3 regions of the Mesorhizobium sp. WSM4310 genome follow, and region 1 is predicted to be linked to each of the others. Evidence: predicted binding sites of a transcription regulator. Region 1 holds the regulator's gene; each other region holds the start of a gene.
What was found. Region 1 encodes LexA, which represses DNA repair genes until DNA is damaged. Its sites were predicted from a motif close to TGTTCNNNNTGTGTTCNG; they were not measured.
Positions count from the first base shown of each region.

Region 2: FJV80_RS02660 (sel1 repeat family protein) is a predicted target of LexA. The motif match lies at 8,720-8,737, and genes of this name have one in related genera.
Region 3: FJV80_RS15490 (single-stranded DNA-binding protein) is a predicted target of LexA. The motif match lies at 7,344-7,361, and genes of this name have one in related genera.

Region 1 is NZ_VFTA01000004.1:251,075-261,759, reverse strand. It holds gene gltA (citrate synthase) at 1-296, opposite strand, end outside; gene gltX (glutamate--tRNA ligase) at 480-1,904, opposite strand; gene FJV80_RS07660 (ComEC/Rec2 family competence protein) at 2,007-4,463, shown strand; gene lexA (transcriptional repressor LexA) at 4,457-5,194, opposite strand; gene FJV80_RS07650 (GntR family transcriptional regulator) at 5,569-6,342, opposite strand; gene FJV80_RS07645 (ABC transporter substrate-binding protein) at 6,495-7,481, shown strand; gene FJV80_RS07640 (ABC transporter ATP-binding protein) at 7,540-8,319, shown strand; gene FJV80_RS07635 (ABC transporter permease) at 8,325-9,248, shown strand; gene kynU (kynureninase) at 9,283-10,530, shown strand; gene kynA (tryptophan 2,3-dioxygenase) at 10,596-10,685, opposite strand, start outside.
Region 2 is NZ_VFTA01000001.1:570,685-581,369, reverse strand. It holds gene FJV80_RS02695 (TetR/AcrR family transcriptional regulator) at 30-671, shown strand; gene FJV80_RS02690 (isovaleryl-CoA dehydrogenase) at 745-1,908, shown strand; gene FJV80_RS02685 (carboxyl transferase domain-containing protein) at 1,911-3,518, shown strand; gene FJV80_RS02680 (O-acetyl-ADP-ribose deacetylase) at 3,520-4,050, shown strand; gene FJV80_RS02675 (hypothetical protein) at 4,171-4,539, shown strand; gene FJV80_RS02670 (acetyl/propionyl/methylcrotonyl-CoA carboxylase subunit alpha) at 4,715-6,700, shown strand; gene FJV80_RS02665 (branched-chain amino acid ABC transporter substrate-binding protein) at 6,781-7,902, opposite strand; gene FJV80_RS02660 (sel1 repeat family protein) at 8,331-8,597, opposite strand; gene FJV80_RS02655 (DUF2147 domain-containing protein) at 9,036-9,377, shown strand; gene FJV80_RS34410 (hypothetical protein) at 9,600-9,755, shown strand; gene FJV80_RS02650 (hypothetical protein) at 9,791-9,985, shown strand; gene FJV80_RS02645 (AMP nucleosidase) at 10,102-10,685, shown strand, end outside.
Region 3 is NZ_VFTA01000012.1:104,620-115,304, forward strand. It holds gene gyrA (DNA gyrase subunit A) at 1-996, opposite strand, end outside; gene FJV80_RS15455 (SulP family inorganic anion transporter) at 1,207-2,910, shown strand; gene FJV80_RS15460 (ParB-like protein) at 2,907-3,530, shown strand; gene FJV80_RS15465 (AraC family transcriptional regulator) at 3,494-4,378, opposite strand; gene FJV80_RS15470 (hypothetical protein) at 4,464-4,994, shown strand; gene FJV80_RS15475 (VOC family protein) at 5,027-5,404, shown strand; gene FJV80_RS15480 (MarC family protein) at 5,506-6,135, shown strand; gene FJV80_RS15485 (OsmC family protein) at 6,170-6,595, opposite strand; gene FJV80_RS15490 (single-stranded DNA-binding protein) at 6,725-7,243, opposite strand; gene FJV80_RS15495 (metalloregulator ArsR/SmtB family transcription factor) at 7,470-7,784, shown strand; gene FJV80_RS15500 (SRPBCC domain-containing protein) at 7,799-8,269, shown strand; gene FJV80_RS15505 (ATP-dependent Clp protease proteolytic subunit) at 8,292-8,897, shown strand; gene FJV80_RS15510 (hypothetical protein) at 8,980-9,279, shown strand; gene uvrA (excinuclease ABC subunit UvrA) at 9,981-10,685, shown strand, end outside.

The sequences.
Region 1 (10,685 bases):
ACCTCGAGGAAGTCACCGTGTTCGGCCAGCTGGTCGATCGGATAGCCGCGGTGCAGGAGAATACCCGCATCGCCGTCGATGAAGGTGATCTCGGACTCACAGCTTGCTGTCGAAGTGAAGCCGGGGTCGTAGGTGAAGGCGCCGGTCGTGCTGTAGAGCGAGGCGATGTCGATGACGTCGGGTCCGACGGAGCCGCTTCGCACCTTGAATTCATGGGTCTTGCCGGCGAATTGAAGCGTTGCGATAGCCTCTTGGTTCGCGCCGCCCACATCCAGTTTTTTCGCAGCTTCGGTCATTGCAAACTCCTTGTTGTTTCCTCATGCCGGCAAAGGCAAATTCTGCAGAGCGACACGTCGAAATCACCGCAATGCGCGTATTCGCCACCGCATTTTAGGAGGTGCGTGCCAGATTGGGCCAAGGCCTAATGTTGCACTGCGAAACGCCCCTTTCAATGCCAATCTTCTTGGGCCAGTTTGCTCCTAATCGATTTGATCCGCTATGCGCGCCAGGCTTTCCTCGCGCCCAAGCACGGCAAGCACGTCGAACACGCCGGGCGAGGTGCTTTTGCCGGTCAGCGCGGCCCGCAACGGTTGGGCCACGGCGCCAAGCTTGTGGCCACCGGCCAGCGCATAGTCGCGGATCGCGGCTTCCGCCGCGGCCGCCGTCCAGTCGCTCGACAGCCCATTCAAAGCTTCGTGAGCGCCGCGCAGGATTTTGCGGGCACCGTCATTGAGCAGGAGGGCCGCCTTCTCGTCGACCGGCAGCGGGCGCGTAGCGAACAGATAGGCCGCGCCATCGACGAGTTCGACCAGCGTCTTGGCGCGCTCCTTCAGGCCCGGAAGCGCCGCCAGCAACTGCGCCTTGTTGTGTTCGTTGAGGCGCGCGGCCATCGCCGGGCCGCCCTCGAGATAGGGCAGGGTGGCGATGAAGATGTCCAACAGCTCCGCGTCGGCCATGCGCCGCATATGCGCGCCGTTGATGGCTTCCAGCTTGGCGAAATCGAAGCGGGCAGCGCCCTTGTTGACGTCGCCGATATCGAACCAGGAGATCATGTCCTTGATCGACATGATCTCGTCATCGCCATGACTCCAGCCCAGTCGCGCCAGATAGTTGAGCAGTGCCTCCGGCAGGTAGCCCATGGCCCGATAGGCTTCGACGCCGAGCGCGCCATGGCGCTTCGACAGCTTGGCGCCATCGGCGCCATGGATCAGCGGGATGTGCGACATAGACGGCACGTCCCAGCCCATGGCGTTGTAGATCACGGTCTGGCGGGCGGCATTGGTCAGGTGGTCGTCGCCGCGGATGATGTGCGTGACACCCATGTCATGATCGTCGACGACGACGGCATGCATATAGGTCGGGTTGCCGTCCGAACGCAGGATGATGAAGTCGTCGAGATCCTTGTTGGGGAAGCGCACCTCGCCCTGGACGCGGTCATGGACGATCGTCTCACCTTCGGTCGGCGCCTTGATGCGGATGGCGCCCTTGACGCCCGCAGGCGCCTCCGAGGGGGCGCGGTCGCGCCACTGGCCGTTGTAGCGGGGCGGCAGGCCCTTGGCCCGTGCTGCCTCGCGCATGGCTTCGAGCTCGGCCGGCGTTTCGTAGCTGTAATAGGCCTTGCCCATGCGAACGAGTTCTTCGGCGACCTCGCGGTGGCGCGGCGCGCGCTCGAATTGCGAGACCGCGTCGCCGTCCCAGGTCAAGCCGAGCCAGGTGAGGCCGTCGAGGATGGCGGCCGTCGCGGCGGCGGTCGAACGCTCGCGATCGGTGTCCTCGATGCGCAGCAGCATCGTGCCGCCGGTGTGTTTGGCATAGAGCCAGTTGAACAGCGCCGTGCGCGCGCCGCCGATGTGCAGATAGCCGGTGGGCGAGGGGGCAAAACGGGTGACGACCTTGTCGGACATGAAACTCTCGGAAACCATCTGAAGCGGGGTGCGGCTGCGCGGACTTTCGCGCGTCGCGCGTTCATGTAGCATAGGGCGTCAGCGGTGCAAGGGGCAGACCCGATGGCTGGACGAGGCCGGGGCTCGGAACAGGGCGAGGACGCTGGTGTTGGCGTCAGCGAACGGTCCCTGTTTGCGATTCCGCCGCCAGTCTCGCAGCCGCTATCGCCTCTGGTGCCGGGCTCCGATCGTCAACCGCCGCAGGCGGATATGCCGGCGACACTTCCGCCGCCTGCTTCAGGCCGGATTGTGCGTGTCCGGCGGCGACTCGCCCGGGTTTCCTGGCCTCGCCTGCGCCATGGTGCGGCGACGGCAGCGGAGCTCGAGCTTGACCGGGGCATCGCCTTCCTGCTGGTGCCGGTTTGTCTGGCCGCTGGAGCGATCGGCTATTATTCGCTCGCGGCGGAGCCTGATTTTGCAAAGCCTGTCGCGGTCGTCGTGCTGATGGCGGTCTGTGCGCTTGTTTCGCGCTCCTGGCCGAAAACCCATCTGGGCTTCATGGCGGCATTGTTGTGCGCGCTTGGCCTGCTTGTCGCCAAGGTCGAGACATGGCGGGCGGGCACCCAGATGCTGGGTTCGGAAATCTCGACGCAAGTGACCGGCCGCGTCGTTTCGCTCGACCGGATGGAGACCGGCCGCATCCGGCTGACCATCGACGTGACGTCGACCGCACGGCCGAAACTGCGTTATGCGCCGGAAAGGGTCAGGCTTTCGGCGCGAGATATCCCGGCGGAAATGACCGCCGGCTCCATGGTCACCGGCTACGCTAAACTGTTGCCGCCGACCGGCCCGGTGCGGCCGGACAGCTACGATTTCTCCTTCGACAGCTATTTCGCCGGTATTGGCGGCAGCGGCTTCTTTCTCGGCAATCCAAAGCTTGTCTCAGCCACGGACGACGAGGTGCCGCTCACGGCCCGCCTTTTCTCGGGGATAGAAAATGCTCGTGAAGCCATTGCCGACCACATCAGGGCCAGGGTTGGCGGTGCCGAGGGTGAGATCGCGGCGGCGCTGATCGTCGGTGTGCGGGCCGGCATTCCCGATGAAATCAACGAGGCGATGCGGCGCACCGGCATCTATCACATCATCTCCATTTCCGGGCTGCATATGGCGCTGGTCGCCGGCACCATCATGGGGCTGCTGCGCGGTGCCTTCGCGCTGTTTCCGGACTTTTCCGCGCGTCGGCCGGTGAAGAAATATGCGGCCGCCGCCGCCCTGTTCTCGATCGCCGCCTATCTCGTCATTTCCGGTGTCGTCGTTGCCGCCGAACGCAGCTTCATCATGCTGGCGGTGATGCTTGTTGCCGTCCTGTTCGATCGCGCGGCACTGACCATGCGCAACCTCGCCATCTCGGCGATCGCCGTCATTGTGGTGTCGCCGCATGAGGTTGTCGGCCCAAGCTTCCAGATGTCGTTCGCCGCGACCGCCGCGCTGGTCGGCGCCTATGCCGGCTGGGCGGATCACCATGCGGGAAAAGCAAGACCGCCACCGCCAAAGCGAACTTTGCCGGGTTTTCTCACGCGAAAATTCCTGCTGGCGACGGGCGGGCTGGCGATGACCTCCATCATCGCCGGCTGCGCCACGGCGCTGTTTGCCATCTGGCATTTCCAGCGTGTGTCGCCGCTCAGCCTGTTCGCCAATCTGGCCGTCATGCCGATCGTGTCACTGATAGTCATGCCTTTCGCTGTTCTCAGTTCTCTTGCGATGCCCTTTGGTGCCGACGGCCCCTTCCTTTACGTGATGGGCAAGGGCCTGACCGCAATGATCGCCATATCGGCGTGGATATCGGAACGCTCCCCGGTCGATGCGGTCGGGCTGATTTCGCAGCGATCCGTGCTGCTGGTGACCATCGCCCTGGTCATCGCGACGATGGCGACGACCTGGCTGCGGCTCGCGGCAGTGCCATTCGCGCTTGCCGGCCTGCTGACAGTATCGGATACGCGCACCCCGGATGTGCTGATTTCCGAAGATGCGCGGTTGGTGGCGCTGCCGATCGGCGGTGGAGAACTCGCGGTCAGCCGGGCTCGCCCGAACGAGTTCACCGTCGACAATTGGAAACGCGCGCTGGTGTCCGAAACCATCGTCGTGCCGGAGATGTTCGACAGGGCGGACGGGCAATTCGACATTGCCGATGCCGTCAATCTGCCGCCGGGAGCACCGTTCTACTGCACGGATGGCGTCTGTCTTGCACGGCACCCGTCGGGTGCGATCATCGCGCATGTCGAAGACCGCAAGGATACCTGGAAAGCTTGCGGTTTCGCCGACCTGATCGTCGTCAATGACGCGACGGGCTATGATGCCTGCCACAATCCGCTGGTTCTTGTCGTCACCAAACGGCAACTTGCCCGCAAAGGCAGTGCCGCCGTGTTCTTCGACCGCCAATCGGCAACTGGCCCGCCAACCGTCAGCTTCGCGGTGGACGGGCCGTATCGGCCTTGGCACGAGCAGCGAAAATTTTCGCGTGAGGCGAGGGGGCTGGCGCCCTATCAAAAACCCGAAAAGACGGCCGCTCCTGCTCAGTAACGCCGGATCAGCCCGACAAGCTTGCCCTGCACCTTGACCCTGTCTGGCCCGAAAATGCGCGTCTCGTAGGCCGGGTTGGCGGCTTCAAGGGCGATCGAGGCGCCCTTGCGGCGGAACCGTTTCAGGGTTGCTTCCTCCTCGTCGACCAGCGCCACGACGATCTCGCCCGGGCTCGCCGTGTCGGCATTGCGGATGATGACCGTGTCGCCGTCGAAGATGCCGGCGTCGATCATCGAGTCGCCCTTGACCTCCAGCGCATAGTGCTCGCCACCCATGATCATGTCCGGCGGCACCGAGATCGAATGCGTCTGGTGCTGGATGGCATCGATCGGCACACCGGCGGCGATGCGGCCCATCACTGGGATCGACACGGCGGAAACCGCTTCGTCATCATTGCCGGCCGCAGGCAAACGCGACTGCGCCGGCTTGATCTGGCGGCCAAGACCGCCCTGGCCGAGGCTGCCCTGGATGACGCTTGGCGAGAATTTCTTTGCCGCGTTAAGGCCGGGCGCGATCGAATCCGGCAGCCGCAGCACTTCCAGTGCCCGCGCCCGGTTGGGCAGCCGGCGGATGAAGCCGCGTTCCTCCAGTGCCGTGATCAGGCGATGGATGCCCGACTTGGAGGCGAGATCGAGCGCTTCCTTCATTTCGTCGAAGGACGGCGGAATGCCGCTTTCCTTGAGCCGTTCATGAATGAACATCAGCAGTTCATGTTGCTTGCGTGTCAGCATGGCGGCCCCCCAAGGCGTTGAACGACGGATTGAATCAGAATCGAAAAACAAACCCAGAACAAACACTATCTGTTCCAGTTGTGTTCCGCAACTGTTTAAAGTTTAATGAATTTGTTAACGCGTCTGAAATTTTTTGACCGGGGCAGAGGGTCGCGATCAATGATTTCCCTGCCGGTACGCGCATTGAAATCGTTTCGGTTAATGGCCTGTGGCCTAGCCCTGAACGCGGTTTGGCATCAGGTGTTTGGGAGGCGTCTGCGGGGCGGATTTGAGCGGCGTATCGACCCATTCCGGCAGAACGAAACGAAACCAAAACGCCAACGATCGTGAGTTCAGGCCGGCACGGCCACGTGGATCCGGACGCCGCGGAAGCATCATCCGGAAACCGCTTTCAGGCTGCCGGCGCGCGCGGTGTAAGTGTTGGCGCCGTTGTCTTCGCTGTGGACATAGACATGCAGCGTGTAGCCGATATGCGCCGTCATCAGCGCCTTTGCCCGCTCTACATCCCGATCGAGCGCCGCTTCCATGATCGCGGTGTGATGCTCGATGGCGATCGCCTCGCGCAGCGCGTCCATTGCCTCGCCGTAGCCGTCCTTCAGGCCGGCCGCCGCCCGCAAAGTCGGCGCCAGGCCGAGAAACCGATGATGCCGACGCAGCTGATCGGCGATCGTCGAGCGGAAGCGCAACAGCCAGTTTGACGTCGCCGCGCTCAGCAGCGCCGCATGGAAGGCCTCGTGGCTCTCGTCCCATTTGTCGACGGCCGCATCGGAAGGGTCATCGACCGCGGTTTTGCAGCGGGAGAGCCGGTAATGAGCGGTGACGACCGCATCCTCCCATTCCCTGCCGCCGTTCGCGATCGATTCCAGGAACAGCGGCATTTCGACAACCATCCTTGCGCGCGCCAGGTCCTCGAGCTCAGCGCGCGACACGGGAGCGACGGCAAAGCCGCGATTGCTGATGGCAGTGACCAGGCGTTCGGCTTCAAGTCGGGACAACGCTTCACGCAGCGGCGTCCAGCCGACGCCGTATGTGCCGCGCAGCGCGCTCAGCTTGAGCGGCGCCCCCGGCATGAGGCGGGTGGTCAGGATATCGCGCCGCAGCAGCTGATAGGCCGCTTCGGTCTTCGTGGAATTGTTCTGATCCTGCATCGCGGTCGGTCCATCATCAGCCTGTGAAAATTATATATGAAGGGGAAGTATGGCAAGAATTATATATAATGTTGACACGCGGCGAGGGACTGACCATGATCGCCGCAGTTGCCGTCCTTGAGAGCGGCGCTGATCAAATCTGGGAGGAAATGATGTTGAAGTCGAAATCCGCTTGGCTGTCGGGATTGGCCCTGGCAGGCGCGTTGATGGTCAGCGTCGGCAGCGCCGCGGCCGATCAGATACGCATCGGCATCGCCAATTTCGGCGAGCATCCGCAGCTCAATGCCGCCATAGCGGGCTTCAAGAAGGCACTGACGGACAACGGCTTTGTCGAGGGCAAGGACGTCGTCTACACCGAAAGCCATACCAACTTCGATGCATCTCTGGTGCCGCAGATGATCGCCAAGCTGCAGGCGGAGCAGCCCAAGCTGATCTACACCATCACCACGCCGGTCTCGCAGATCGCCAAGAAGGCGCTCGCCGGTTCTGGGATTCCGATCGTCTTCGCCGCGGTCACCGATCCGGTGGCGGCCAAGCTGGTGCCGTCGTGGGAAGCCGGAGACGAAGGCATGACCGGCGCCAGCGATCTGCAGGATGTCGCCGCGGTGATGGCCTTCACCAAGAAGCTGCTGCCGAACGCCAAGCGCTTCGGGGTGCCCTACAATCCGGGCGAGGCCAATGACGTTGCCCTGATCGAAAAGATCAAAGCGGCGGCACCCGCCGCCGGCTTTGAGGTCGTCGAAGTCGGCATCGACAACGTCAATGACATCCAGCAACGCATCGCTTCGCTCGCCGGCAAGGCCGACGTGATCTACGGTCCGGCCTCGAACCTGATCCAGCCGGCGATCGCCGCCGTCTCCGCGGCCGCGCGCCAGGCGGGAATCCCGGTCGTCAACTCCGATGACAGCGCGGTCCGCAACGGTACCGTGCCGGCGAGCTTGGCGGTCAATTACACGCAGGTCGGCATGAATGCCGGCAACATCGCGGCCGAGATTCTCAAGGGCAAGGATCCCAAGACGATCGCGCCGTCGCGTCCGGCCTATAAGGACCATATGGCAACGATTTCCCGCAAGGCGATGGCCGCGTTCGGCATCGAGATACCGGCTTCGATGGCCGATTGCGGCTGCATCGTCGACTGATATCGGGCTGGACGGGCGACGGCGCCGTCGCCGTCGCCCATCAGGCCAGGGAGGAACGATGCTCGATATCCGATCCGCGCGCAAAGTATTCTACAAGGGGCAGGCCGACGAGAAGGTCGCGCTGGACGGCCTCAGCCTGTCATTGGCCACCGGCGATTTCGGCATCGTCATCGGCTCCAACGGGGCCGGCAAGAGCAGCATGCTCAACGCCATTTCCGGAGCTCTTGTCCTGGATTCCGGCAAGATCCTGATCAACGGCGCGGACGTGACGGCCATGCCGGTGCACAAGCGCGCCACGCGATTGGCGCGCGTCTTCCAGGATCCGATGCGCGGCACCGCCGCCAGCATGACCGTGGCGGAGAACATGCTGCTGGCCGATCTGCGCAGCCGAAAACGCACGCTGCGACAAGGGCTGAACGCCGCGAGGCTCGCGTCCTACAAGGAGCGCCTGTCGATATTGGGCCTCGGCCTTGAAAATCGTCTCGACACCCGTGTCGACCTACTCTCGGGCGGGCAGCGTCAGTCGCTGTCGCTGATCATGGCTGTCGGCGGATCGCCGGACCTGCTGCTGCTCGACGAGCATACCGCGGCACTCGACCCGCGCACTGCCGAGATCGTCATGCAGGCGACGGTGCGCGCCGTCAACGCGCTGAAACTGACCACGCTGATGGTTACCCACAACATGCAGCACGCCGTCGACTATGGCAGCCGGGTGATCATGCTCGATGCGGGCCGGGTCCTGCTGGAGGTCACTGGCGAGGACAAGGCCAGGGTCACGGTTATCGATCTGATCGGCCATTTTTCCATCAAGACCGACCGCATGTTGCTGGCGAGCTGATCACCATGGGCTTTATTCAGGACGTTCTCACCAGCTTTGTCGCGATCATGCCGGTGACCCTGGCGCAGAGCCTGATCCTGGCCTTTGTCGTGCTCGGCATCATGATCCCGTTCCGCATGCTGAATTTTCCCGATCTGACCAGCGAAGGCGCCTTTCCGCTGGGCGGCTGCGTCTGCGGCGTGCTTCTTGCCGCCGGCGTATCGCCGCTGACCTGCATCGTCGTCGCATTCGCGGCGGGCTTCGCGGCGGGCTGCTGCACCGCCTTCATCCATCTGCGCTTCCGCATCCACACGCTGCTGGCGGGCATCCTGATGATGACGATGCTTTACAGCATCAACCTGCGCATCATGGGCAAGTCCAACCTCTCGGTTTTCGGCTCGCCGACCGTGTTCGACTGGGTCCCGTTCGCACGGCCGGGTTTTCCGGCCAGCAAGATCGTTGTCGCCGGCCTTCTCGCGCTCATCGTCTTCGCGGCGCTCTACATGTTCTTCAGGACCGAGAAGGGGACTGCCGTGCGCGCCGTCGGCGCCAATCCCGACATGGCCGAGGCGCAAGGCATCAATGTCTGGGCGGCGACCATCGGCGGTGTCGGGCTGGCGAGCGCGTTTTCGGCGTCGAGCGGCGCACTGATGGTGCAGTCGCAGGGATTTGCCGACGTCAATATGGGGCTGGGTATCCTCATCAACGGCCTGGCCGCGCTGATGATCGGCGAGGCGGTCGTCGGCAAGCAGACGGTCTGGCGCCAGCTGCTGGCGCCCTTTGCCGGCGCGATCATCTATTACCAGCTGGTGTCGTTCTGCCTCGCCGCCGGCATGCCGCCTCCCGACCTGAAGCTTGCCACGGGCCTGTTCGTGCTCGCCATGCTTGCCCTGCCGAGCCTCAAGCGCGGCCGGGGATCCGCGCCGGCCCGCGAAGCCATCCGTGAATAATCAGGACCTAAACAACCAGGGAATGTCACAAATCATGCGTGCACCGCTCGATCTCGCAGCAGTCGAAGCCATGGATGCGGCCGATCCGCTGCGCGCCATGCGCGACCGCTTCATTTTGCCGGAAGGCGTGATCTACCTCGACGGCAACTCGCTGGGTGCGGCGGCGCCCGCCGTCTTCAACGAACTGCAGAAGGCGGCGACGCAGGAATGGGCGCAAGACCTCATCCGCGCCTGGAACACCGCCGGCTGGTTCGACATGCCGGTCGCGCTCGGCGACCAGCTCGGACGGCTGATCGGCGCCGCTTCCGGCCAGACGGTGGTCTGCGACACGACCTCGATCAACATCTACAAGGTGCTGCATGCGGCCCTCGGCATGCGGCCGAACCGCTCGGTCATCGTCGCCGAGGGCGACAGTTTTCCAACCGACCTCTACATGGCCGAAGGCGTGGCCTCGACGCGGCCGGGCACGGTGCTGCGGCTCGAAGGCGTCGATGCGCCCACCATCGAGGAACTGATCGACGAGCGCGTCGCCGTCATCCTGGTCAACCACGTCAATTACAAAACCGGACAATTGCGCGACATGGCCGCGTTGACGTGCAAGGCCCATCAGGTCGGCGCGCTGATCGTCTGGGATCTCTGCCACACGGCCGGCGCCTTGCCTGTCGAGCTCGATGCCGCGAACGCCGATTTCGCCATCGGCTGCACCTACAAATATCTCAATGGCGGTCCGGGTGCGCCCGCCTTCATCTATGCCGCGAAACGCCATCACGAAGATGTCCGTCAGCCGCTGAGCGGCTGGTGGGGCCATGCGCGGCCCTTCGCTTTTGAACAAGGCTACACGGCCGGCAGCGGTATCCGCCGGTTCCTGTGCGGCACGCAGCCGGTGCTGTCGATGCGGGCGCTGAAAGGGGCACTCGATATCTGGGATGATGTCGACATGGCGGCGGTGCGCAAGAAGAGCATCGCGCTCACCGACCTGTTCATCCAGCTCGTCGAAGCCAGATGCGGCGCCTACGGCCTCGAACTCGAAAGCCCGCGCAACGGCAATGCGCGCGGCAGCCAGGTGTCGTTCCTCCACCCGCACGGCTACCAGGTGATGCGGGCCTTGATCGAGCGCGGCGTGATCGGCGATTTCCGTGCGCCGTCGACCATCCGCTTCGGCTTCACGCCGCTCTATGTCGGCTACAAGGACGTCTGGCAGGCGGTCGAGGTGCTTGAGGACATCCTGCGCACCGGCGCATGGCAGGAAGCGCGTTTCGCGGTCAAGACAGCGGTGACCTGAGAGGTCAGCGCATTCCAGGAAAAGTGTTGGCGGTTTTCCCACAGGAAATGCGCCAAAGCAAAAAGTCAAAGTCGGGTGCGAACCGTCCACAGTTCGGGAAACAGCACAACCTCGAGCATCTTCTTCAGGTAGGAAGCGCCTGAGGTGCCGCCGGT
Region 2 (10,685 bases), on a different contig from region 1:
TTTATTATTGCCAGCTTGATGAGGCGATCATGGCGCGCACCACGGGATCCGACGGCGAGCGAACCGAGGCGGCAGTCCGCGAAGCGGCGGTCAACCTGATCGCACGCCATGGCTACGAGGCGATGTCGATGCGGCGGCTGGCGGCCGAGGTCGGCGTGCAGGCGGCCGCGCTCTACCGCTATTTCCCGACCAAGGAAGACCTGCTGTTCACGCTGATGCGCGAGCACATGGAGGGGCTTCGCCAGGCCTGGGAACACGCGAGGCCAACCGATGCAGATCCGGCGGAGCAGCTTGCGGCCTATGTGCGCAACCACATCGCTTTCCACATCGAGCGCCGGCATGCCACGCATGTGTCGAACATGGAACTGCGCAGCCTGTCGCCCGACAGGCTGACACAGATCCTGCGCATGCGCACAGCCTACGAAAAGGAACTGCGCAGCATCTTGCGCGAAGGCGCCGAGGCCGGCGACTTCAGCATCGAGGACACCGGTCTGACGGCCATGGCGCTGATCCAGATGATGACCGGCGTCATCGTCTGGTTTCGCCCGGGCGAGCGGCTGTCGGTCTCTGAAGTGACGGCGACATATCTTTCGATGACAATGCGCCTGGTTGGCGCGAGGATGGATACCTGCAGCGCCGCACGTCCCTCGGACGTGCAAAGGACGCTGTAGCACTTGAATTTTGCGCATGATCCTTTCCGAAAATCGAAGTCGATTTTCGGGGTCATGCGGCGGGAGGAACGCCATGTACACCAACACGCTCAGCTTCGGGTATGACGAGGACATCGAGGCGCTGCGCGATATGGTGCGGCGCTTCGCCCAGGACAGGATCGCCCCGATCGCCGGCGATATCGACCGCCAGAACGAATTTCCGGCGCATCTGTGGCGCGAGCTCGGCGAACTCGGCCTGCTCGGCATCACCGCCGATCCCGAGTTCGGCGGCAGCGGCATGGGTTATCTCGCCCATGTGATTGCGGTGGAGGAAATCTCCCGCGCGTCGGCTTCGGTCGGTCTTTCCTACGGCGCCCACTCCAACCTCTGCGTCAACCAGATCAACCGCTGGGCGACGCCGGCGCAGAAGGAAAAGTTCCTGCCGCCGCTGTGTTCGGGCGAGCGTGTCGGCGCGCTGGCGATGTCTGAATCCGGCGCCGGCTCGGACGTCGTCTCGCTCAAGCTGCGCGCCGAAAAGCGCAATGACCGCTATGTGCTCAACGGCACCAAGATGTGGATCACCAACGGCCCGGACGCCGATACGCTTGTCGTCTATGCCAAGACCGACCCGGAGCGGAAATCGCGCGGCATCACCGCCTTCATCGTCGAGAAGGCCATGACGGGATTCTCCGTGGCGCAGAAACTCGACAAACTCGGCATGCGCGGCTCCAGCACCGGCGAACTGGTGTTTGAAAATGTCGAGGTACCGTTCGACAATTTGCTGCATGAGGAAGGACGCGGCGTCGAGGTGCTGATGTCGGGCCTAGACTATGAGCGCACGGTGCTCGCCGGCGGCCCGATCGGCCTGATGGCAGCCTGCCTCGACGTGGTGATTCCCTATGTGCACGAACGCAAGCAGTTCGGCCAGCCGATCGGCGAGTTTCAGCTGGTGCAAGGCAAGCTTGCCGACATGTACACGGTGATGAACGCCGCGCGCGCCTACGTCTACGCCGTCGCGGCCGCCTGCGACCGCGGCCAGACCACCCGCAAGGACGCCGCCGGCTGTGTTTTGTTCGCCGCCGAAAAGGCGACGCAGATGGCGTTGGACGCCATCCAGCTGCTGGGCGGCAACGGCTACATCAACGATTATCCGACCGGCCGGCTGCTGCGCGACGCCAAGCTTTACGAGATCGGCGCCGGCACCAGCGAAATCCGGCGCTGGCTCATCGGCCGCGAGATCATGGCGGAGGGGGTGTGAGCATGGCCGTCCTGCAGACTCAGATCTCCCCCTCCTCCGACATCTTCCGCGCCAATGCCGATCGCATGCGCGCGCTGGTCGCCGACATCGCCGAAAAGGCCGCGACCGTCGAGCGCGGCGGCTCGGAGGAGGCGCGCGAGCGCCATATTTCGCGTGGAAAGCTGCTGCCGCGCGAACGCCTGGCACAATTGCTCGACACTGGTTCGCCCTTCCTCGAGATCGGCCAGTTCGCGGCGTGGTCGATGTATGGCGAGGAGATTTCCTCGGCCGGCATGATCGCCGGCGTCGGCCGGGTCGAGGGCACCGAGGTGATGGTCGTCGTCAACGATGCCACGGTGAAGGGCGGCACCTACTATCCATTGACGGTGAAAAAGCATCTGCGCGCGCAGGAAATCGCGCTGCAGAACAATCTGCCCTGCATCTATCTGGTCGACAGCGGCGGCGCCAATCTGCCCAACCAGGACGAGGTGTTTCCCGACCGCGAGCATTTCGGCCGCATCTTCTACAACCAGGCCAACATGTCGGCTGCCGGCATACCGCAGATCGCCTGTGTCATGGGGTCCTGCACGGCCGGAGGCGCCTATGTGCCGGCGATGTCGGACGAGACGATCATGGTGCGCAACCAGGCAACCATTTTTCTCGGCGGCCCACCACTGGTGAAGGCGGCCACCGGCGAGGACGTCAGCGCCGAGGATCTGGGGGGCGCGGATGTGCATACGCGGCTCTCTGGCGTTGCCGACCACTATGCGATGGACGACGAACATGCGCTCGCCATCTGCCGGCGCATAGTCAAAAACCTGAATCGGAACAAGACCGTAAGCCTAAACTTACAGAGATCGATTCCGCCGCTTCATCCGGCGGATGAACTCTACGGCGTCGTGCCGACCGATTTGCGCCAGCCCTATGACGTGCGCGAGGTGATCGCGCGCCTCGTCGACGGGTCCGAGTTCGACGAGTTCAAGCAGAATTACGGCACGACGCTGATCACCGGTTTTGCCCATCTCCACGGCATGCCGGTCGGCATCATCGCCAACAATGGCGTGCTGTTTTCCGAAAGCGCGCTGAAGGGCGCGCATTTCATCGAGCTGTGCTGCCAGCGCGGGATCCCGCTGGTCTTTCTGCAGAACATCACCGGCTTCATGGTCGGCCGGAAATACGAGGCCGGCGGCATTGCCAAGGATGGCGCCAAGCTGGTGATGGCGGTTGCCACCGCCAGGGTGCCGAAGGTGACCGTGATCATCGGCGGCTCGTTCGGCGCCGGCAATTACGGCATGTGCGGCCGCGCTTACTCGCCGCGCTTCCTGTGGATGTGGCCGAATGCGCGCATCTCGGTGATGGGCGGCGAACAGGCGGCAACCGTGCTCGCCATGGTCAAGCGCGAAGGCATCGAGCGCAAGGGCGGCGAGTGGAGCGCCGAGGAGGAAGCGAAATTCAAGAAGCCGATCCTGATGAAATACGAGCATGAGGGCCATCCGCTCTACTCGTCGGCCCGCCTCTGGGACGACGGCATCATCGATCCGGCGAAGACGCGCGACGTGCTGGCGCTCAGCCTTTCCGCGTCGCTCAACGCCGAGATCGAGGACACGCGTTTCGGCGTGTTCAGGATGTGAGATGAGCAAGGCGTTGAACAGGATCCGCATTCACACCGGGGACATCACGAAGCTGGATGTCGACGCCATCGTCAATGCCGCCAACACCTCGCTTCTCGGCGGCGGTGGAGTCGATGGCGCCATCCACCGCGCGGCGGGTCGTGAGCTCGAGGTCGAATGCCGGATGTTGAACGGATGCAGGGTCGGCGACGCCAAGATCACCAAGGGTTACAAGCTGCCGGCTCGACATATCATCCACACTGTCGGGCCGATCTGGCAGGGCGGCGGCAAGGGCGAAGCCGAACTGCTGGCCTCTTGCTATCGCAGGTCGCTGGAACTCGCGACTGCCAATGATTGCCGTTCGGTGGCGTTTCCCGCGATCTCGACCGGTGTTTACCGCTACCCCAGGGCTGAGGCGACCGAAATCGCCGTCGGCACTGTCAGCATGATCATTGAAGAGAAACCCATGCCCGAAACCGTCATCTTCTGCTGCTTCGACGAGCATACGGCGGAACTATACCGGCGAACCGTTGCTGCGCTCCGGAAGGGTTGAACTGTATGGACCAATCGATTCATCAGCATAGGCAGCGTCGAATCTCCGCTGGCGAACTGGCGTCGAGACAAAATATTCGCTACTGCTTGTCCCGTGCAATGCAATGGGGACAGGGTGGGAATGGAACTGAAATATTGCCGGGGGATGGCTGCCTCGATACTTGCATCCATACTAATATTCACCACAGCTGGCGCCGGCCAGGCCGGATCACTCGCAGGAAGCAAGGGAGACGTGCATTTTCCGCCGACCGTGGGCTCGGGCGAATGCAACGTTGCCTACAAGGGCTACGTTGCGGCGAGCGGTCATTCGGCCTACGCCACGACCTTTTATTCGCGAGTCGTCGACCTCTACATCATCTGCGGGACGAAGCTCAACGCACCTTCCCAGAAGGCCGCGGAGGAGATGGCGCTGCGCAACTGCCAGGCTGGATTGACGCGTTGGAAGCTAAAGACCGCAAGTGGCGGCTGCGCGATCTCGGCATCGAAATAGGCACATGCGCTTCGCTCGTAGAGCGCTCCCTTGGTAAGGGGGCGCTCTATATCAAGTGCCGAACTGCAAGGCAGCATCCGGCAAACGGAAAGCCTATCCATATAGGTTTGCGACCCAGAGGGGGCGCGAAGGAACGCCTGCGTCGCTTTCAGCAAGGCCTGGCTACGGAGGCTCCATGTTCAGCAAGATCCTGATCGCCAATCGGGGCGAGATCGCCTGCCGTGTCATCCGCACGGCCCGCAAGATGGGCGTGCACACCGTCGCCGTCTATTCTGACGCCGACGCGAAATCCCTGCATGTCGAGATGGCCGACGAGGCCGTTCACATCGGCCCCTCGCCGGTCGGTGAGAGTTACTTGCGGGGGGACCGGATTGTCGCGGCGGCGCTTTCGACGGGGACGCAAGCCATCCATCCCGGTTACGGCTTCCTGTCGGAAAATCCTGATTTCGTCGACCAGGTGGTGGCGGCGGGGCTCACCTTCATCGGCCCATCGTCGGCCTCGATCCGCGCCATGGGGCTGAAGGACGCCGCCAAGCGGCTGATGGAGAAAGCCGGCGTTCCCGTCGTTCCAGGCTATCATGGCGAAGCGCAGGAGATCGTGCTGCTCGCCTCCAAGGCACGCGAGATCGGCTATCCCGTGCTGATCAAGGCGCGCGCCGGCGGCGGCGGCAAGGGCATGCGGCGCGTCGAACATCCCGATGATTTCTCCGAGGCGCTGTCCAGCGCCCGGCGCGAGGCAAAGGCTGCTTTCGGCGACGACCGCGTGCTTGTCGAAAAATATGTCGACAAGCCACGGCACATAGAAGTCCAGGTGTTCGGCGACAATTTCGGCAACGCGGTGCATCTCTACGAACGCGACTGCTCGGCGCAGCGCCGCCATCAGAAGGTGATCGAGGAAGCCCCTGCCCCCGGCATGACGCCGGCGCTGCGCAAGGCGATGACGGAAGCCGCCGTGAAGGCCGCCAAGGCGATCGGCTACTCAGGCGCCGGCACCATCGAGTTCATCGTCGATGCCTCGCAAGGCCTCAAGCCCGACCGCTTCTGGTTCATGGAGATGAACACCCGCCTGCAGGTCGAGCATCCCGTCACCGAAATGGTCACCGGCACCGATCTGGTCGAGTGGCAGCTGCGGGTTGCCAGCGGCGAAAAGCTGCCGAAGACGCAGAGCGAGATCGCGCTGACCGGCCATGCCCTGGAGGCGCGCATCTATGCCGAGGATGCGGCAAAGGGGTTCCTGCCCGCAACGGGCACGCTGCATCATCTGAAGTTCCCTGAGGCGGCCTGCGAGGGCGCCACGATGCGCGTCGAAACCGGCGTGCGGGCCGGCGATGCCATCTCCCCCTATTACGATCCGATGATCGCCAAGCTGGTGGTTCATGCAAAGGACAGGCAAGCAGCGTTGGAAGCGCTCGGCGCGGCGCTGTCGCGGACCGAAATCGCCGGTTCCACCGTCAACACCGGCTTCCTTGCCGCCCTTGCCGCCGATCCCGACTTTTGTGCTGGTGACGTCGACACCGGCCTGATCGGCAGACATCAGGCCGCACTGACCGGCGTCGCGCCGCCGACCGGCGAAATCGTCTCGGCAGCAGCCCTTGCCGCCTCCGGCGCAGCAGCCTTGCCGCCATCGAACGACCCATGGTCGTCGCTTTCCGGCTACGCGCATTTCCACGGCGTGGCGCGGCGCACGCGGCTGAAGTTCGGCGAGGCCGATATACTGGCAAAGGTTTCAGTGCGGCCGGACGGGCGCTTCCAGGTGGCGCTCGATGCGCCCTATGACAGCACCAATTCGCATGATTTTCGCGCCGCTCCGCGCCTTGCCCGCTGGCCTGGCCACATCACGGTGTTCGAAGGCGCCGTCGGCTACACATTCGCGGTGACGGACCCGTTGGCACGGAGCGATGACGCGGCCGCCGCTTCCGGCAGCCTGCGCGCGCCGATGCCCGGGCTGGTCAAGCTGGTGCGCGTGGCTAAGGGCGACGCGGTGATCAAGGGGCAACCGTTGCTGATCCTCGAGGCGATGAAGATGGAGCACACCATTGCCGCCCCGCATGACGCGGTGGTTGCCGAGATCGCCGCGGAAGGGGCGCAGGTCACCGACGGGACTGTGCTGGTGCGGTTCGTAGAGGAACAGAGCGCCCAGACCGCTGCCGCGGGCCGATGAGCGGAACGCTTCGCGAACGGCAAACAAAATGGCCGGGGTGAAATCCCGGCCATTTCCTTGAATTACATCACTACCCGAGATTACTGCGCGATCGGCGCGTACTTGCCGTCATGCCACTGGTTGATGTCGTAGCTGGCGTTCTTGAGGTCGCCCTTCTCGTCGAAGGTGACGTCGCCGACAACGGTGCTGATCGGCGTGCCGTTCTTCAACGCTTCGGCAACCTTGGCCGGATCGTCGCTGCCGGCGCGCTTGATGCCTTCGGCGAAAGCCTGGACCACGGCGTAGGAGAACAGCGTGAAGCCTTCCGGCACGAAGCCGCCGGCCTTGATCTTTTCGACAGCGGCCTTGGCTTCCGGCTTTGCCTGCGGGTCCGACGGGAAGACGAACATGGTGCCTTCGCCAGCCGGGCCGGCAACCTGCCAGAATTCCGGCGAGGCGATGGAGTCCGGCATGATCAGCTGGAACTTCAGGTTTTGTTCGGCCGACTGACGCAGGATCAGGCCGGCTTCAGGATGGTAGCCGCCGAAATAGACGACGTCGGCCTTGAGATCCTTCAGCTTGGTGACGAGCGCCGAATAGTCCTTCTCGCCGGGATTGATGGCGTCATAATAGACTTCCTTGAGGCCGCCAGTGTTCATGGTCGCCCTGACGGCATCGGCCACGCCCTGACCGTAAGCGCTCTTGTCGTGCAGGATGACGACATTCTTGCCGGCATATTTCTTGGCGATCCACGGGCCGATGAAGGCGCCCTGTGCATCGTCACGCGTATAGAGGCGCATGATGGTCGGCCAGCCGGCCTTGGCGGCCGCGTCGGTCAGCACCGGGTTCGAGGAAGCCGGGCTCATCATCAGCGCACCGGCCTCGGCATAGACGGCCGAAGCGGGAATGCTCGAGCCCGAGCAGGCATGGCCGTCGATGAACTTGACGCCGTTGGCGACGATGCGGTTGGCGACCGACACGGCCTGCTTGGGATCGCACTGGTCGTCCTCGATGTCGAGCTTGATCATCGAGCCGTTGACGCCGCCGGCGGCGTTGATGGCGTCGGCGGCGGCCTGTGCGCCCTGCTTGAACTGGTCGCCGATGGTGGCGAGCTGTCCGGTCATCGGGCCGACCACCGAAACGGTGATGTCGTCGGCGAATGCCACCGGCGCACTCATCATCAGGCCGAAAATGGCCGCGCTCAAAATACTCATTTTTTTCATGGCAATAGAACTCCTCCACTCACGCGCGGCCGCCCCGGCCGCGCTTCTTCCAGAGAGGCGGGACAATTTCATCCTTCATTGGGCCTGTCTAGGCGCATTGGCGCCACTCGATTGGGCCTGCGGACCCTCATCGACGCAAAAAGCCACGCCAGCCTTGTTCCGGCTGGTCGTGGCTGTTTGCCTATCGGGCTGTTTCCCCAGCGCCCCCGCGCCGCGAACCCCAACGTGGCCTTCCCTGTCGTCCCTGCCATGATCCGAAGAAACGGATTCTTTTCGGGATCATGGTCCGTCGCACGGCTTGGGCCTGTCCGGCTGCCGCATTCTTGTCGTTCATGGCCTGTGGCCTGGCTGTCTGCGCAGCCTTGTCCCTGTTTTGGCCCGACCGTCTTGGAGCGGTCTTGGCCGGAGCGTCCCCGCCTGCCGGAAATCTAGTGCATGGTCATCCATTCGCGGGCTTCGCGCAGCGCCTTGGCGATCTCGACCTTCGACATGGCGGCCGACAGTTCCGAGCGCAGTTCCGCGGCACGGGCCGAGCCCTTGATGGCGGCGATGTTGAACCATTTGTGGGCGGCAACGACGTCGGTTTCGCAATCGCGACCGGTCGCATACATCATGCCCAGTTCGAAAAGAATGTCGGCCTGGGCAGTTGCTCCCATGGCGCCGAAACCTGCTTCAAGCATTTCAAAACGTGCCATTTTAGTCCCCTGTCTGGCTCCCGAGAGCTGCCTCCGTTCGTCTTGTCCGGGCCGCTCTTTCGATGCTTTCGAGAATGCCGATCAGGCTTGAATCCGCCGTTAAATGGCGTGCTTAATTTGAGGAAAACAAAGCTAAAACAATAGGTAAACGTGGAAATTCGTTAAGGATACGAAGCCAGCAATTCAGCCGATTTTCGTCAAATTCGACGAAAATTTTCCGAGCCTCGATCAACACTCCGCTAACCACGGGAAACAAACAGGACGCGCCGGTCGTTTTCATTTCCTCGCCGACGGCGTCAATTCAGGGGGCTTTGAAATGCCAAGATCTTCCGCAGCGGCACCGCTTTTGTTTTGCCAGGAGCTGGATTAGCTTACGTTTGCGTAAGCGGCAGACCGGCGAGGCGGAGAATTCGGCCGGCTATCCAAAGGGAGCAAGATATGTTTCGAAAAGTGAGCCTGGCTCTTGCAGCCACATTGATCATGGCGGGTGCGGCGTCGGCCGATCCGATCGAGGGCAATTGGAAAACGCAAGCCGGGGATACCGCTGCCATTTCAGGCAGCGACTCGTTTTCCATCACGCTCAAATCGGGCAAATATGCCGGCAAGACGATCGGCTCGCTCAAGGCGGCGGGCGACAACAAATATGCCGGCAGCATCACCGATCCTGCAAACGACAAGACCTATTCGGGCAAGGCGACATTGTCGGGCACCGCGCTCAAGATGAGCGGCTGCGTGCTTGGCGGACTGATCTGCAAGAGCCAGACCTGGCACAGGCTCTGATCAGCCTATCCTTGTGACATCCTGACGGGGCCCGACGGGCCCCGTTTTCGTTTCATCGGCACGTCAAGCCCTGGGGCTCTTGCCCCCCGCTGCCGGTAGCCGCGCACGCCGGCGACCCGCCCAGATCCCGTCAATCAATTTGAACCGCAGATGAACACCGGCATCAGAGCCGGTTCAGAGGCATTGGGGCATTCTCCAGCGCGTTGAAGGAGACACGACCCAATGCTTGCTCGCCGCTTCGCCATCGTCTGCCTGCTGATGAGCCTGTTTGGAATGTTCTTCGCCATCCTCGTCGCCGAAGCGGGCCGTTCGCCCCGCTCCTGGGATGAAGCCACCAGACTATGCCGCCTCGCCTGCCCGACCAACCTTCGCCACTGAAACAAAGAAACCCGGACCTCGAAAGCTCAGACATCATGACCCGCATCGCCGCCAACACTCTCAAGACCCTTCGGCTCCTGCCGCGGGCGGCGCTTATCCTGGTGCTCCTGGCCGCGCCGGTCCTGGCGGTGCCGATGATGCGTAGCGGCACCGGCTCGACGATCGAGGCGCCGGCCCTGAGGAAGTCCGGCGTGGGTTTCGTTCTGCTGGTCAGCCTGCAGCGGGGATAAAGAAAAATTCCGCTTTGAGCGCCTTCGGCAGCGACACCCCTCCCAACCGCTCGTCCAAGTCTCTATATTGAGCCATGGAAAAGCGAATCTACCCCCAAGCCATCGAATCTGTCGTCATGCCGGAGCCTTTTGGCCGGCAAAGCTTCGACAGCGCCGAAAAAGCAGTTGCCGCACTGCAGCTGCTTTACGACCGCAACACCAAGTTCCTGCGCGACGCCTTCGCGGCCCTGGCGGCCGCCGGCGGCGACAGCAGCAAGCGCTACCGCGCCTTCTATCCCGAGATCGGCGTCACCACGAGTTCCTTTACCCAGGTCGACTCGCGCCAAGCCTACGGCCATATGCCGACACCCGGCCATTTCGCCACCACGATCACGCAGCCGCACCTGTTCGAGAGCTATCTGGTCGAACAGCTGCGCCTGATCATGCGCAACCACGGTGTCTCGGTCACGGTCTCGGAATCGACCACGCCCATTCCGCTGCATTTCGCCTTCCTGGAGGGAACTTACGTCGACGGAGCCGCCGCGGAGCGCATCGAGCGGCCGATCCGCGACCTGTTCGACGTGCCGGATCTCGACGGCACCGACGACCAGATCGCCAACGGCACGTTCGAAGTGGCCTTCGGCGAACCAAGGCCGCTGGCGCCGTTCACGGCGCAGCGCATCGACTATTCGCTGCACCGCATGACCCACTATACGGCCAC
Region 3 (10,685 bases), on a different contig from region 1:
CGTGAAGCGGTAAAGCTGGTTGAGGATGACGTCGGCGACGGCGTCGCGCTTCAGCTCGATGACGACGCGATAACCCTGGCGGTCGCTTTCATCGCGGATGTCGGAAATGCCTTCGATGCGCTTGTCGCGCACCAGCTCGGCCATCTTCTCGATCATCGAGGCCTTGTTCACCTGGTAGGGAACCTCGGTGATGATGATCGATTCACGGTCATTGCCGCGCTGTTCGATGTTGACCTTGCCGCGCATGACGATCGAGCCACGGCCCGTCGAATAGGCGCTGTAGATGCCGGAGCGGCCAAGCACGATGCCGCCGGTCGGGAAATCGGGCCCAGGAATGATCTCCATCAGCGCCGGCAGGTCGATCGCCGGATTGTCGATGATGGCGATGGCGCCGTTGCAGACTTCGCCCAGATTGTGCGGCGGGATGTTGGTGGCCATGCCGACGGCGATGCCGCCGGAGCCGTTGACCAGCAGATTGGGAAAGCGCGCCGGCAGAACCTTCGGTTCGGTGTCCGAGGCATCATAAGTCTCCTGGAAATCGACGGTGTCCTTGTCGATGTCCTCCAGCAGCTCATGCGCGACCTTGGTCAGCCGCGATTCGGTGTAGCGCATCGCCGCCGGCGGGTCGCCGTCGATCGAGCCGAAATTGCCCTGCCCGTCGATCAGCGGCACGCGCAGCGACCAGTCCTGCGCCATGCGCACCAAGGCGTCATAGATCGAGGCGTCGCCATGCGGATGGTATTTACCCATCACGTCGGCGACCGGGCGGGCCGACTTCACATATTTGCGGTTCCAGTGGTAGCCGCTCTCATGCGCCGCATAGAGAATGCGGCGATGCACGGGCTTCAGGCCGTCGCGCACATCCGGCAGCGCACGGCTGACGATCACGCTCATGGCGTAAGAAAGATAGGAGCTCTGCATCTCCTCGATGATGGAGATCGGCTCGATGCCGGTGGGGCCGCCGTCGGCGCCGCGCGGTGTCTTTTGGTCGGTCAAATCGGATCACAATCTAATCAGGAATCACTGACCGCTTATATAGGAAGCAAGGCCGAAACTCCAATGTTCGCGGCACTTTTCCAGTGTCATTTTTGGTGGTAATTTCAAAAGGATACCGCTGATTGCGACGATATGGCCATGACGCTTTTCGCCGCCACAAGGCAAAAGCCGGCAATGGACCAACTTTCCCAAGCGAAAGCCGCAAGCGCCATGAATTGGCGCCGGCGGCTGCCTTTGCAGGCGCTGAGCGGCTGGCAGTTCCGGGATCTCAATGGTGATCTGATCGCCGGCCTGACATTGGCCGCGATCGCCATTCCCGAGCAAATGGCAACGGCCCGGCTCGGAGGTTTTGCTCCCGAGATTGGTTTTTTCGCTTTTGTCGCCGGTTCGGTGGCGTTTGCCCTGTTCGGCGCCAATCGTCACCTCTCGGTTGGCGCGGATTCGACCATCACGCCGCTGTTCGCCGGCAGCCTGGCGCTGCTCGCCACATCCGGCTCGCCGCATTATCTGGCACTGGCAGCCATGCTGGCGTTGATGGTCGGGCTGATCGTAACCTTGAGCGGCGTCTTTCGCCTCGGCTGGATCGCCGATCTCCTGTCCGTGCCGGTCACCACAGGGTTTCTGGCGGGCATCGCCGTCCATATCATCGTCTCGCAGATGCCCGGGCTGCTTGGCCTGCCGGCCGAGAGTGGAGAAACGTTGCGGCGTGTCGGCGAGATCAGCGGCAATCTCCATCTCACCAATCCCTGGAGCCTAGGGCTCGGCCTCGGCGTGTTCGCCATCGTGTTCTGTTCGGAACGGATCAGCGCCCGCATCCCCGGCGCCTTGATCGGCATGGTGCTTGCCACGCTCGCGGTCGTCGTCTTCGGCCTCGGGGATCGCGGCGTCGAGGTGCTAGGCGCCTTGCCAAACGGCCTGCCGCGAGCCGACCTGCCGGAGGCCAGCCTCGACGATATCCAGGCGCTGGTGCCACTGGCGCTGCTGATCGCCATTGTCGTCATGGTGCAGACGGCCGCCACCTCGCGGTCCTTTGCCTCGCAGCAGGACGACGCACCCGACGTCAACCGCGATTTCATCGGCGTCGGCGCCGGCGGCATTTTGTCGGGCCTGTTCGGCGCCTTTGCCGTCAATGCCAGCCCGCCGCGCACGGCCATCGTCTCCCAGTCGGGTGGCCGCTCGCAACTGTCCGGCCTCATTGCCGCGGCCATCGTGCTGGCACTCGGTGCCTTTGGCGGCGGCCTGCTCGCCAATGTTCCGCAGGCCGCCCTTGCCGGCGTCCTGATGTTCGTTGCCCAGCACATATTGCGCTGGAAGGTGTTCGCCAGCGTCTATCGGCAGGCGCCGGTCGAATTCGTGTTGATCCTGGTCACCATGGCGGCAATCGTGGTGTTGCCGATCGCAACCGGCGTGGCGGTGGGCATCGGCCTGTCGCTGCTGCATGGCATATGGAGCGCGACGCGCACGGAGCCGATCGAACTCGAACAGGTGCCGGGCACGTCCGTCTGGTGGCCTCCGGCCAAGCCCAGCGCTGGCGAACAACTCCCGGGCGTGCTGGTCGCGGCCTTCCAGGCGCCACTGTCCTTCGTCAATGCCGATCGCTTCAAGCGCGGCGTTTGCGACCTTGTCGATGCCAGGGACGAAGCCGTGAAACTGGTCGTGCTGGAGGCCAGCAACATCGTCGAGATCGACTACACCGCCGCGCAGGCCCTGATTGACACCATCCTTCATTGCCGCAAGGCGGGCGCGGTCTTTGCCATAGCGCGGCTGGAATCGCTGCGGGCCCAGGCAGCGCTGGCGCGGTTCGGCATCGCTGAAATGGTCGGACCGCAGCGCATATTCCACAGCGTCGACGCGGCGATCAAATCACTTGGTCCGGGAAAACAGCACCAGCAAGGACAGGATGGAGTGTCATGATCGACCCGCGAGAACCCATTGTGACGCCGGTTCCCGTCGAGGAACTGAGGCCGACGCAGATAACGGTCGGCATGAGAGAAGTTGCGTTGAAGCGCCAGATGATCCGGGAGCAGGACGCCAAGAAGAAGACCGGCGCTTTTCTCGGCAAACACATGGTGCCGGTCGTATTGGGTCCCAAAAATCGCAACTACGTCACCGATCACCATCACCTCGCCCGCGCCCTGCTCGAGGAAGGCGTCAAGGACGTGCTTGTGGCCGTGACCAGCGACCTGTCCGCGCTCGACAAGGACACGTTTCTTTTCGTGCTCGATAACAGAGGCTGGATGCACCCGTTCGATGAGAGCGGCCGGCGCCGCGATTACTCGGCCATTCCGAAGACAATCGGCGAGCTGATCGACGATCCTTACCGGAGCATGGCGGGCGAACTGCGCCGGATGGGCGGCTTTGCCAAGGACACGACGCCGTTCAGCGAATTCATCTGGGCGGATTTCCTTCGTCGGCGCATCGATCGCAACGCGGTTGCGAAGAACTTCGACAAGGCGATGAAAGAGGCACTTAGCCTGGCCAAGGGCAAGGACGCGGACTATCTGCCGGGCTGGTGCGGCCCGACCTCGGATTGAGCCTGCTTCGGCCGAGGCGCGATGCCGTTTGACTGACGGGCTCGATAATCGCTTGGCGTCTCGCCCATGATGCGTCGAAACCGGCGATTGAACGTCGACAGGTCGTTGAAGCCGGCGTCGAAGGCGATCGCCGAGATCGCATCATCCGACAGGCGCAGTCGCAATGCCGCACGGTGGAGACGGATCTTGAGCAGGAACTGGTAGGGCGTCATGCCGGCAACCTGCCGGAAAATACGCAGGAAATGATACGGGCTGGTCGCCGTCTCTTCTGCCAGCGCAGACAGCGAAACCGGCCCGTCGGCATCCAGTTCGATCCGCCGCACGGCTTCGGCCACCCGTTTCTGATCGCGACGGCTTGGTCCGCGCCTCATGGACGTAGCGCCGGAAATCGTGGCCACAGCCGCAGCAGCGATGCGCACACCGAGTTCCTCGAATGCCTCGCTGTCGCCCGTCTCCCGCGCGGCTTCCGCCTCGGCCAGCAGCGGCGCCAAGGCCGGCAAAGGCGGCAGGCGCGGCGCATCGAAGGTAAGCGTGCTCGCGCCCGGCAAACCGGCGACAATCCGTTCCATGTAGGCAGGCTTGAAATGGAACGAGAGACAGCGGTCGCCGCTGCCGTGTTCGTGTCCGCATTCATAGCATGTGCCGGAATTGCCGAGCAGCAGCGCGCCTGGCGCCAGCATGGCGGTGCCTTGCTGCGCGCGGTAGCGGAACGTGCCGCCGGTGACCGCTGCAACACAGAAATCCTGATGGGCTTCCTCGAACGGCCGGTCGCCCGCGCCGGCCGTGCAGATCACATCCGCCACGTGCCAGCCGGGTCCGGATGCGAGAGTGCGGGTCGTCGCTGTCATGGCCGAAATATAGCAATTTTTCCCAAGCCCAGAACCCCGTCAGCGCCTATTCCTCCCGGTCTCCTGACAGAAAGAGGCCGCAGCCATGTTCGACCCCTTTGCCGAAGCCCTGCACAGTCCCGGACCAATCGACGGGCTCGCCGAAGAACTGAACCTTTATGGCCGCTTCGTCGGCGCCTGGACTTTCGATGCCTCACGCCACCTCGAGGATGGCACCGTGCTGACCGGACGTGGCGAGGTGCATTTCGGCTGGGTGCTCGAAGGCCGCGCCATCCAGGACGTCTGGATCCTGCCCGCGCGGAACACCGGTTCCCAGCCTTCCCTGGGCAAGTGGACGTTCTACGGCACGACGCTGCGGGTCTATGATCCCGGCGCAGACGCCTGGCACATTTTCTGGAGCGATCCGCGCAATCAGTATTTCAGCCGCCAGCTCGGCCGGGCCGAGGGCGACGCGATCGTGCAGGTCGGCGCCGACGGCACCGGTTCCTCGGTGCGCTGGAGCTTTTCGCGGATCACCGAAAATTCCTTCCGCTGGCGCGGCGAGCGCTCGCACGACAATGGCGCGACATGGCGGCTGGAGGTTGAGTTCCTGGCGCGGCGCGTCGCAACAGCCTGAACCAGCAACACTTTGTAACAATGGAGAAAACGATGTTCGATCATATCTCGATCGGTGTTCGCGACGCCAACACCTCCAAGCGCTTCTATGACGCAGCGCTGAAGCCGCTCGGCTACACCTGCCTCAGCCAGTCACCGGGTTCGCTCGGCTATGGCGCCGAAAGCGTCGCGCTATGGGTCAACGAGGCAGCGCGGCCGGTTCCGGCGAACGAAAAATCAGGCCTGCATTTCTGCTTCGCCGCGCCGACACGCGACAGCGTCGATGCCTTCCATGCCGCTGCCTTGCGCGAAGACGGCAGCGACAATGGCGCGCCGGGCCCGCGCGCCGACTACGGCGACAATTATTACGCCGCCTTTGTTATCGACCCGGATGGTTATCGCCTCGAGGCCTATTGCGGCGCTGCCGGCTGACCCGTCGAGAGCCGTGGTTTCGCGGTCCTGACAGTTTCCACCGACCAGGCTTTGCTCTACCAATGGCATGGTACGGGCTCGGCCCGGCGGGAGGGTCAGCGATGCCGAGTTTCGACAGCCTGTTCAATGCCTTCGTCACCATTCTCGTGACCATCGATCCGCCCGGCCTGGCGCCACTGTTCCTCGCCGTGACGCGCGGCATGAACCGCGAGGAGCGCCAGCAGGTGTCGGTCCGCGCCTCGGTCATCGGCTTCCTGGTGATGGCGCTGTTCGCGGTGGCCGGCGCCTCGATCCTGTCGGTGTTCGGCATCACGCTGCCGGCCTTCCGCGTCGCCGGCGGTTTCCTGCTGTTCTTCATCGCCTTCGAGATGGTCTTCGAGCGGCGACAGGACCGCAAGGAGAAGATCGGCGACGTCGCCATCACCAAGGACATGATCCACAACATCGCCGCCTTCCCGCTGGCGATCCCGCTGATCGCCGGCCCCGGCGCGATTTCGGCGACGGTGCTGCTCTCCGGCTCGTTTCAGGGCTTTGCCGCGCAGGCAGCACTTGTCGGCATCATCTTCGTCTGCCTCGCCATCACCTATCTGGTGTTCGTGCTGTCGGAACGCATCGACCGCATCCTCGGCCAGACCGGCCGCTCGATCCTGACCCGCCTGCTCGGCGTCATCCTGGCCGCACTGGCCGTACAATTCGTGGCCGACGGCATCAAGGCGCTGATGGTGGGGTGAACGGCAGTCCCTACTGCCCTACTGCCCTACTGCCCTACTTTGCTGTGGTGTCGACGACTTCGAAATCATGCGTGATCGTGGCCGTCTTGGCCATCATGGCGGAGGCCGAGCAGTATTTTTCGATCGAAAGATTGATCGCCCGCTGAACCTTGTCGGGCGACAGCGCGCGGCCCTTGACGATGAAATGCATGTGGATGCGGGTGAACACCTTCGGGTCGGTCTCGGCGCGATCGGCGTCGAGTTCGACGACGCAGTCCTCAACCGCCTCGCGACCCTTTTCCAGTATATGCACGACATCATAGGCCGAGCAGCCGCCGGTGCCGATCAGCACCAGTTCCATCGGGCTCGGGCCCGGCGTCTTGCCTTCAGGGCCGGGTGCCGTTCCCAGCACCAGCTTGTGGCCGCTGCCGGACTCGCCGACGAAGGTGCGCTCTTCGACCCATTTTATCCGTGCCTTCACCGCTTTGTCCTTTCAGTCCTTTGGCCGCGCCTGCTGTCAGGCCAAATCAACAATGCAAAACCCCGAAAGTCCATGCAGGACCCTCGGGGCATCGATCACGCGACCTCAGCCGTCTGATGTTGCTTTCGATCAGAACGGGATCTCGTCGTCCAGTTCGCGCGACGAACCGCCGCCACCGCCGCCCCTGGGGGCGCCGCCGCCACGGTTGAAGCTCTCGTTCGGGCTGGACTGGCCGAAATCGGAACCGCGGCTGCTGCCGCCGCCGGAATAACCGCCGACCTGGCCGCCCTCACCCTGGCGCCCGTCGAGCATCTGCAGTTCGCCGCGGAATCGCTGCAGCACGACTTCCGTCGTGTACTTGTCGGCGCCGGTCTGGTCCTGCCATTTGCGCGTCTGCAGCTGGCCCTCGACATAGACCTTCATGCCCTTCTTCAGATACTGCTCGGCCACCTTGGCGATGCCCTCATTGAAGATGACGACATTGTGCCACTCGGTCTTTTCCTTGCGCTCGCCGGAATTCTTGTCGCGCCAGCTTTCCGACGTGGCGATACGGATGTTGACGACCGGCTCGCCAGAGTTCAGGCGGCGGATTTCAGGGTCCGCGCCGAGATTGCCGACCAGAATGACCTTATTGACGCTACCCGCCATGATTTTTCTCCGCGCTCATCCGAAACAAATTTTTGTCGCAGCACCTTACAGGCTGCGGACGTCAGCCGCCTGCTAAGGCTGGCTTTTCCCACAAGGTTTTTGTTCCCTTTTCGTTCCTATATGCGCTGCCGCTGATTGTCAAGGAATGGCAACAGTGCCTGAGCCTGACATATGGGTTTCAAAACAGCGCTTGCCAAATCAATAAGTATCGACTTATGCTTTTGTCATGATCGAAGCAGAGATTTTCCGCGCTTTGGCTGACCCGACGCGCCGCGCCGTCTTCGAGCGCCTCGCCGCAGCTGAAATGAGCGTGTCCGAATTGCGCAGCGGCCTGACGGTGTCGCAGCCGGCAGTGTCGCAGCATCTGGCGGTGCTGCGCGGCGCCGGCCTCGTGGTCGAGCGGCGGGCCGGACGCAACGCCTACTATCGTGCCGATCCGCAGGGGCTCGCCCCCTTGCTCTCCTGGATCGAACGCTACCGGACCTTCTGGCCGGAGCGGATCGAAAGGCTCAAGACGGTTTTGAAGGACATGGATCAATGAAGGATTTGGGATCGATGAACGCCAAGACCCGGGGCGAAGCCTCCCCGGATGTGCTCGAGTTCGAATACGACCTTGCTGAACCGCCGGAAAAAGTGTGGCGGGCGCTGACCGTGCCGGAATTGCTCGCCGCATGGATGATGCCGAACGACATCAGGCCGGAAATCGGCAATCGTTTTGCCTTCGCCGGGACCGAAGCTGCCATCGAATGCGAAATCCTCGACGCCGAGCCGGAGCGCCTGCTGCGCTATTCCTGGCGAGAGCAGCCGGGCGACGCCGGGGATCCGCTCGACAGTGTCGTTACCTTCACACTCGCCCGCACCGTTTCCGGCGGCACGCATCTGCGCATCGTCCATGACGGTTTTGCAGGGAAAGCGATGCCCGCCGTCGCCACGGCGGGCGCCGGCTGCCGGCTCTCGCTTGGAGTGGACGGGCGCGCAAAGCCTGTCGCCGCGAACATACCGAACACCCTGCTGCTCGCAGCCTGAACACGGAAATCGGAGACGAAAAATGAGCGGTCTTGCCAGTCTGGTGCCGATGGTGATCGAGCAATCGAGCCGCGGCGAACGCGCCTTCGACATTTTCTCGCGGCTGCTGCGCGAGCGCATCATCTTCATCAATGGCGAGATCAACGACGACGTCTCGGCGCTGGTCTGCGCGCAGCTTTTATCATTGGAGTCGGACAGTCCCGACAAGGAGATATCGCTCTACATCAACTCGCCGGGCGGCGTGGTGACCAGCGGGTTCGCCATCTACGACACGATGCAGTATGTCAGTTGCCCGGTATCGACCGTGTGCATGGGGTTTGCCGCCTCGATGGGTTCGTTCCTGCTGATGGCGGGCACGCCGGGGCGCCGCATCGCGCTGCCCAACGCCACCATTCTGCTGCATCAGCCGCTGGGCGGCTTCCAGGGCCAGGCTTCCGACATCCAGCGCCATGCCGAGCGGATCGGCAAGACCAAACGCCATATGGCCGAACTCTACGCCCAGCATTGCGGCCGCAGCTATGAGGAGGTCGAACGCACGCTCGACCGCGACCATTTCATGACCGCCCGCGAGGCCCAGGCATGGGGCATTGTCGACCATGTCTTCGACACGCGCAAAAAGGCGGCGTGAACCAGCTCGGATTTCTGCCCGCTGTCGATGATTTGACGACACCGCTCTGGTTCCGGGAGCGGCTGGTCCCTATAATCCCGGGATGATCGACACTCATTCGCCCAGGACGTCGCATCGCCTCATGGTCGCAGCGGTGCTCACTTTTGCCAGCCTTGCGAGCGGTATGGCCCTCGCCGGCGACAGCGCACCGCAGGCACAGAAACGCGCACTGCCCGGTGTGAACGGTGATTATCGCATCGCCAAGCCGGGTCCCCGGCCGGAACCCGACGATGCGTTCCCCAGCAACGGCAACGGCACGTTCAAAATCGGCGATACCGATGTCAGGATTTCCGGCACCATCACGATCGATATGGCCACGGGCGGGTTTAAGCCGCCGAGGTGAGCAGCCCTCCGCTGGGGCCGGTGCAGCCATGTCGTCAAAAGAACAGCCCCGCCGTGCCCTAGGCAAACGGACGGGGCTTTTCTGGATCTCAAATCCAAATTTTGCCGGGAGTGTACTGCCGGCGTTTGATTTCGGATGCTACGCGGCGTCAGCCGACGATCCGACTAGCGGTCTCTGATTTTGGGGATACGGCAAGTCACGGTTTGTCGGGTGGCGCAAACGCTAAACCCTGGCACTTATGCCTGCCGCGGCTCCAACGAGGCGTGGAGCCCTTGGGGACTGTCCGGTGGCGTCATGCTCCGCTCCTGTGTCCGTTGCGACATTGTCGTAGCGAAGCGCAAATCGCAAATGCCTGCGGCGTCTCGCAGGCCGCCTTGGGGCGGCGAGGCCATCGAAAGACGGCCGGCTTCACTGACCCCGGGAGACTGCCCCCGTGAGCCGGCCACGTCAACCTTCAATAGCCGGTTACGGAAAATTGTGATCGCCGGGAGGTTACGTACAGGTCAGGTTTCTACACAGCTTTGTCAGGAGCGTGTTCGGCCTTTGTTCTTTCTGCTTGCCCCTTCGCGCGAAAGACGGTTAAACGACTTCTGTCGGGAATTGTGGCGTCTCTCGACGTGGCGGCAAAAACACCTACATAGGGGATGGCTGGGACAATCCCGCCAATCCCACGAATTCCAGATCTGAGGCGGCGACCGGCGATGGCCGACCATAAATTCCTTTCCATTCGCGGGGCGCGCGAACACAATCTGAAGAATGTCGATCTCGACCTGCCGCGTGACAGCCTGATCGTCATGACCGGCCTGTCTGGTTCCGGCAAATCGTCGCTGGCCTTCGACACCATCTATGCCGAAGGCCAGCGCCGCTATGTCGAGAGCCTGTCGGCCTATGCCCGGCAATTCCTCGAGATGATGCAGAAGCCCGACGTCGACCAGATCGACGGCCTGTCGCCTGCCATCTCGATCGAGCAGAAGACTACCTCGAAGAACCCGCGCTCGACGGTCGGCACCGTCACCGAGATCTACGACTATATGCGCCTGCTGTTCGCGCGTGTCGGCGTACCTTATTCGCCGGCCACCGGCCTGCCGATCGAGAGCCAGACGGTCAGCCAGATGGTCGACCGGGTGCTGGCGCTGGAGGAAGGCACGCGCCTGTTCCTGCTGGCGCCGATCGTGCGCGGCCGCAAGGGCGAGTACCGCAAGGAACTGCTGGAGCTGCAGAAGAAGGGTTTTCAGCGCGTCAAGGTCGACGGTGTCTTCTATGAGATATCCGATGTTCCGGCGCTCGATAAGAAATACAAGCACGACATCGACGTCGTCGTCGACCGTATCGTCGTACGCGGCGATCTGGCCACGCGTCTTGCCGACTCCATCGAGACGGCGCTGAAGCTCGCCGAGGGGCTGGCG